Regions from separate parts of the Candidatus Kuenenia sp. genome, predicted to be linked through region 2. Evidence: riboswitches for the same ligand, from Rfam matches in the RefSeq annotation. Region 2 holds a riboswitch; each other region holds the start of a gene.
What was found. A riboswitch is a leader RNA that binds a small molecule or an ion and turns the genes downstream of it on or off. The one in region 2 is predicted to bind cyclic di-GMP.

Region 1 (2,270 bases), on a different contig from region 2:
AAGTTTTCCATACACGAGAGAATATAACGTCCCCCCGAAGTTTTGCCTGACATGGCAAATGCCTCTTTTGCCATCAGTAATCACACATGTATGATTACAAAGGTGGCATTTTACCTTACAATCGCCGAGTTTTTCATAAAACATTGCTTCACGCATGTTATATCAACCTCCCATACTTTATTATAGGGAATAAACGACTCTTTGTTTATTTGCAGTGTATATCTTATTACGAAAAAATTTCCAGCGATATTGTTTTTTCTTTATTGTGATAACGAAAAAAAGGCCATTCTTCCCATTTACTTTTTGCATAAGTATAACAAAATACCTGCAATGGCATGAATACAAAATTAAATATAACAAAAGCTCCGCAACTCCGTAACCAAAAAGATTTTAACCATAATACACGAAAGGTTTATACACCGTAATAGTATAATACCGGGAAAAAATGTTTTTGCTCTATCTTAATGGAAATAATAATTGACATTTATTTTCTTTGTGGTACAGTACCGCCGAATATTTCATCGATTGAAAAAGGCAAACCAACCGCAAGTTTGGGACGCAAAGCCATGGGTCTTAAGCGTGAGTTCTTTATACGTAAAGATTGCCAGGTTGCCGAATTGAGATGTTCGCACTTTGTGAGAAGGATAAGAATTTTCGGGCCATTCATTACGCTTTCACCATATTGCAGAGATCACAAGCAGATTGTAGCGCATAATACTGAAAATGCTTAAGACTTATAGAAAATTATCGGGAAATCTTAACAAAGTGCTTCTGGTAAACGTGCATTATAATAAAGACCCAAGCCTTTTGCATTACTATGGTTTTGGGTCTTTTTTTTTGAATAAAGAAGGTAAAAAAACAGATTGAGATATACGAACGGTGGCATTTTTTTAACACGAAGATAAGGGATGAGTATATTTTTTACGTTTAGGCGCCGATTCGATGTATTTTGTGATGGTGTTGTCTTAAACAACTTTTTTTAATGGGAGAGTACAAATGTTAAAACTTAGAAAGTGGAGGAATGCGGGTTTTACCCTGATTGAGCTGCTGGTGGTAATTGCCATTATCGGCATCCTTGCCGGTATACTGCTGCCGGTGCTTGGTAAGGCGCGTGAATCGGCACGAAAGACGCAATGCGCATCAAATTTGAAACAGATTGGACTGGCGCTGAATATGTTTGCCAATGATAATGGTGAAGCTTTTCCCAATAAGGGTACAGGTATGACTTCCTTGGGACAATTGTTTAATACATATATTACTGACAGAAAAATATTTCGTTGCCCAAGTGATAGTGATGTGACAGAGGATGCCATTTTAGGATTAAAACCTGCAGATACAATTACAACTGCCAATACAACATTTAGCGATGGCTACTTGTAGTTATGGTTATGATGATAATCACACGGCAGCAGATGATCCTGGTGTTGCGCTGGCAGCGGATAAACAAGGAACCTCCACAAGTGGTCTTTCTAGCAATCATAATGAAACCGGGCAAAATGTGCTGTACCTCGATGGTCATGTGGAATGGAAGGGCACGACAACTTGTGGATATTATAATGGTTCGACATATGATGATATTTACGCAGATGTTGCTGATGTAACAGGGACAGATACATATATAGCACAGTAAGTGACGCTTTTCAAAATAGTATTACTTTAAAAAGGGTGATATTCATAATGGATATTGCCCTTTTTTATTACTTGTTCAAGGGTGTCAATTACAATCCACCTTCATTTTCATGAGATACTTGCCATGTTCAAATTAAAAACCCGGGGGATTTCTGGTTTTACATTAATCGAATTGCTGGTAGTAATTGCAATTATTGGCATTCTGGTATCTATCCTCTTGCCGGTTTTGGGAAAGGCGCGGGAATCCGCACGTAGAACGCAGTGTGCATCAAACCTGAAGCATATTGCTGGCGCTTCGAATGTATGCTAATGATCAGGATGGGGCATTTCCGGCCGGAGGAAGCACGGGCATGGAATCGCTCGGCACATTATACAATAAATATATAATTGAGCGAAAAATCTTTCGTTGCCCAGGCGATAGCGACGTTAGCGAAGCGAATAATCTGAATCTGACGGCGGTATCGGACATTTTGTCCCCAAATACTTCATTTACCACTGCCGGTTGCAGTTACGGCTATGACTACACCCACACACTGGAAGATGACCCGGGCGTAATCATAGCCGCAGATGCTCAGGGAACAAGCACTACCTGACGTTCAGACAATCATAATGAGACGGGACAGAATGTGTTATATTTAGAT
Region 2 (2,270 bases):
GCAAAAAAATGTGTTATCATTCCTTCCTCATTCATGAGGGGAGAAATAGACGCCTTCTCCCAGTAGAAACTGCCGTCTTTTTTCTTATTACAAAACACCCCTTTCCATTTTTTGCCGGAGGTAATTGTTTCCCACAAATGTTTATACTCTTCGGGAGCAGTCCTGCCGGATTTCAGTATGCGGGGATTTGCCCCTGTAACCTCTTCCCGGGTATAGCCGGTGAGTTCAGTAAATTGCGAATTTACATATTCAATAGTTCCCTTTATGTCTGTCACAATTACTGCACATGGGATTTGTTCTATTAACGTGTAAAACATGATACGTTTATCTTTTCTGCCTGTTACCGCGCTCTGCGTGGCAACAAATTGTTTTGGACGCTCTGAGTCCGGATTATTACTCGAGATACAGGGCATCTGATCCTGCATTCCCACGCGAGAGCGCTGGAACGGGAAAAAACATTACACACTCTTTCGCATTGCTTGTTTTTCGTTGGGCAATGCCCATCCTACTTAACTCACTTTGTTCTGAATGATAAGAAAGACGTTGGGTTTTGCCTTTACAACAGACATGCTGGTTACTATTGAGGCGTGTAATCTGAAGGTGGTTACGATAGAGATATGTGCGGAGTGTGAACTTGCCGAGACGAAGCGTAAAGTTTGTATTGGCTTTCGCTACTGTGATTTGTCCGAACCTAAGAATCTGTGTGCATTCAAATAAATCAAAGGCGGAAAGCGATAGCTCTGTGCTGTATACGGCTGCGCTTCGCGCAGCCGTATAACCATAGCCGTATAACCATAGCCGTATAACCATAGCCGTATAACCATAGCCGTATAACCATAGCCGTATAACCATAGCCGTATAACCATAATAGTCATGTAAGAATAAAGCACAGTAATGTCTAAAATCAAAAAAAATCTTACTGTCGAAGGCTGAATAATTCAGCACTTATCGGTAGTAAGGCTATCTTTGTACTGTAAGTAAAGACCTTTTACTTTGCGTCCCCTGATTGCTCAGGGTTTGCCTTTATCGATATTTTCATGAATCTTGTATTAAAAGCGGGAAATATACATTATTACCACGGGTTATTCAATAGTTATTTTTACCGGTATCAAAATTTTTGTAATACTTTAGTCCTATGAAAAAAACCGCTCGTTCCCAAGCTCCGGCTTGGGAACGGGATTGTTTGAGAAGCTCCAGCTTCGAATGGAAAAGGGAATGAACCCATTATGTCAGCTTGGAGGCTTTTCAGTATGTTACCCAAGATATTTGGGAACCTCTTTTGAATCGAATAATACACGAAGCTTCGCTTGCCGGCTAAATGGAAGCTAGAGCTTCCAACGCAATTACGTTCCCAAGCCGGACAGACTGGGTCAAATGAACTTTATTGTCTCAAAAGTGGGGACAACTCTTCGCATTATGCCTGTTTTCGACCCTATTTAGTGCTGTTTTCCCATTAAAGTGGAGAATGCCTGTCGTAAAATAGGATAAAATTGCCCATTTGACCCAGTCTGCGGAGCTTGGGAACGAGCATTTTTGTTTTTCCAAAAATCTAAACTGTTACAAATTTTTAGATCAGGCTGATTAAAGTATGGCTATAAACAGTGGTATAAAATTTGCGACAACGCTACATAATCATTTAAATGTTTCTGGTAACTATTCAGCTTGAGGGGATTTAATTTGTACATAAGTTTTATAAAAACCAGTTAAACCACGGAACACGCGGAATACACGGAAATTGATTATTTTGCATAAGTTTTATAAAAACGTGTAAGTATCCTCTTAAAAAAATACTACATTGTGTGAGAAATCGTATTTTTAAACAGATGTTGATAATGGAAGATTAGTAGTGTTTAAAAATTAAACGTTTTGATATACTGAACTCAAAGTATTTTTTTACGGGAAAAAAATTAAGTTTTATAATGCGTGGGACATTGAACGGTTTGTTTTTAATGGAAGGATAAATAAATGAAGCCGAAAGGTATAATTCTTATTGTCGATGACGAAGAAACAATCAGGCTTTCTGTCAGGGAGTTTTTAGATGCGCAGGGTTATGAAGCAATTGCCGCCGGTAGTTGCGAAGAAGCGCTGGAGAAAATGGATACATTTATGCCGGATTTGATACTGCTGGATTTGAGATTGCCCAATATAAATGGAGTGGAACTTATTGAAAAAATAAAAGAGAAAGACCCTAACGCGTTAATGGTGGTAATGACGGGATATGGAAGCGTAGACTCGGCAGTTGAAGTAATGAGACTAGGGGCATACGATTA
Region 3 (2,270 bases), on a different contig from region 2:
GAGATGATACAGGGAAGAGGATTTCCATAGATGTTTGGGAGTTTGAAACTGCGGAAGACGCATTCGGCGTCTTCACAAAAGACCGTGCGGGTATTGGGATACCATTAGGCAACAGGGCGTCTTTGTTTGAAAATTACTTGTGTGTATGGAATGATGTGTATTGCATAAAGGTAGCGCCATGGGAGGGCAGTATTTCTGGCGGAGAAATTACTTCTTTTGGTAAATCCATTATCGATTTAATGCCCTACAAAAAAGAAATCCTCCCCGATATAGTACGTTATTTGCCGGAGGATTCTCTTGTGAAAGAAAGCCTGAAATTTTTTCACGAAAAGATCATTCTGGATAATATCTATATATCCGATAATTTTATTGAAGAAAATGTATTTCATTTAAGCAAACAGACGGACGCCCTTATCGCAGAATACAAAACGAGGGAAGAGACCGCCCCTTTACTGCTACTGTTGATAAAATATCCAGACCGTGATGCGACATCAATCGCATTTGAAGCGGTGGTTCAGTTGTGGAGGTCATGGGGAGAAAAAGAGACGCACTCAAATGCCATCCATACCTTTCAAAACGAAAACGGATACTTTACCTCATGGTTGCAGGAAAAACATCTTCTGTCAGCAACATTTCTTTCCCAAAAAAAGGAAGAGGGTGAAGAATTGCTTCGCCGTGTACTGCAAAATGATAAAATCAAATAAAGGACTCGAGCGGTCGGCAATCTACAATCGGCTTTCAATAGAGGCCAGAGGTCGGAGGTCAGATGTCCGCGAAAAACTCTGACTTCTGAAATTGGCAATCGGCAAAATTGCAGATTGAGGGTTGCGCCTTGCGCTTTTCCCCCGGAGCTATTTATTTGACGCCGAATTAATTATTGACAAAAAAATGAATGATTTTATAATGTACTTACTAAAACAATAGCTCTTTTTTATAGTAACTATTGATAAAGGCAAACCAGTCGTGAGGCTGGGACGCAAAGCAAAGAGTCTTTAACTTATTCAGCGGCGCACAAAGCGTAAAACAAAAAATCCGCAGAAGGATGAAGAGAAAAATTTCGCGATACCGCTAAACAGTGAAGAAAGCCCTGCTACCGAATAAAAAACTGTATAACGTTTATTTTATTCCGTAGCAGGGCTTTTTTATTTATTACTATAGTGTGATTTAAAATGAATACAATGAGAAATCGTACATACGAAAAGATTATTCAATATGTGTCGTTAACAATGATTGTTGCGGCAGGAGGTATTATTGGCGCCTTGCCTCTTATTAGCAGCAGTTCCGCAGAGGTAAGAACGGTGATATCGGAAAGCGATATGCTGAGAGCGGCATTTGCACAAAAAATATCTCAGATTTGCGAGATAGATACAATAGATACAAAGGAAAGACCGTGGCAATATATTGTTATACACCATAGCGCTTCAGAGAAAGGAAATGCAACCCGGTTTGATACCTATCATAGAGAAAAGAAAGGGTGGAAGTATGGATTGGCATATCACTTTGTGATTGGCAATGGAACTCTTTCTGGCGATGGAGAAATAGAGGTAGGAAATCGCTGGAAGAACCAAATTCATGGCGCTCACACGGCAAATATGGATTGCAACCAGGTGGCGATAGGCATTTGCCTCGTGGGTGATTTTGAAAACGGCGGGAAACCTTCTGAGGATCAATTTGATTCGCTGGTTAGGTTGACCCGTTATCTTTCCTCGAAATATGACATCCCTTTATCGAACATCATATTACATAGCCAGGTTCATCAAAAAGGAACTGCATGCCCCGGTAAAAATTTCCCCATGGCTGAATTTAAGACGAGTTTAATTCAGTTTGCCTCTAACGAAATATCCCCTTCGCGAAAATCATAACCACAAAGCACATAAAGTTTAACCACAAAGGGCCTAGCGCGGCCTTTGGCCGCAACCAAAAAGGTGATTTTTAGTTTATTATAAAGTATAGTAGTATCCTCGTAAATAGTAATCAGACAATTTGGAGGACACTACTTATGAATAAGTTGATGGAATTATATCGAGACAGGATCGTGGGTGCAATAAGCGGTCTGGACAGGATTCGTTTTCGCGGGACATTGCGGTGGTTGGCCAGTGAGCGTGGGATGGGAACATTCATGAACCAAGCGAGAATTCTGCTTAAGGATTTTTCCGGTTGGGTCAATGGGCTTACGGCACAGGTGCGAGACAGTTGTGAATCGCGGGCGAAAGATTTGGGTATCGAGGTGCGGTATTTGATGAGCAGCGGTGTTGATAAGGAGAAGTTGG

Region 1: linked by a shared signal. The riboswitch ahead of M5U24_RS16070 (DUF1559 domain-containing protein) and the one ahead of M5U24_RS17700 (hypothetical protein) in region 2 are both predicted to bind cyclic di-GMP.
Region 3: linked by a shared signal. The riboswitch ahead of M5U24_RS08895 (peptidoglycan recognition family protein) and the one ahead of M5U24_RS17700 (hypothetical protein) in region 2 are both predicted to bind cyclic di-GMP.

The regions. Positions count from the first base shown of each region.
Region 1 covers NZ_JAOSKF010000022.1:231,719-233,988, forward strand. The annotation lists gene amrS (AmmeMemoRadiSam system radical SAM enzyme) at 1-156, opposite strand, end outside; cyclic di-GMP riboswitch class I at 524-617, shown strand; gene M5U24_RS16070 (DUF1559 domain-containing protein) at 997-1,380, shown strand; gene M5U24_RS16075 (hypothetical protein) at 1,367-1,630, shown strand; gene M5U24_RS16080 (type II secretion system protein) at 1,754-1,939, shown strand; gene M5U24_RS16085 (hypothetical protein) at 1,929-2,222, shown strand; gene M5U24_RS16090 (hypothetical protein) at 2,256-2,270, shown strand, end outside.
Region 2 covers NZ_JAOSKF010000024.1:114,959-117,228, forward strand. The annotation lists gene M5U24_RS17695 (diguanylate cyclase) at 1-413, opposite strand, end outside; gene M5U24_RS17700 (hypothetical protein) at 394-852, opposite strand; cyclic di-GMP riboswitch class I at 948-1,032, opposite strand; gene M5U24_RS17705 (sigma-54 dependent transcriptional regulator) at 1,966-2,270, shown strand, end outside.
Region 3 covers NZ_JAOSKF010000018.1:95,264-97,533, reverse strand. The annotation lists gene M5U24_RS08900 (4Fe-4S binding protein) at 1-704, shown strand, start outside; cyclic di-GMP riboswitch class I at 942-1,098, shown strand; gene M5U24_RS08895 (peptidoglycan recognition family protein) at 1,179-1,862, shown strand; gene M5U24_RS08890 (hypothetical protein) at 2,000-2,270, shown strand, end outside.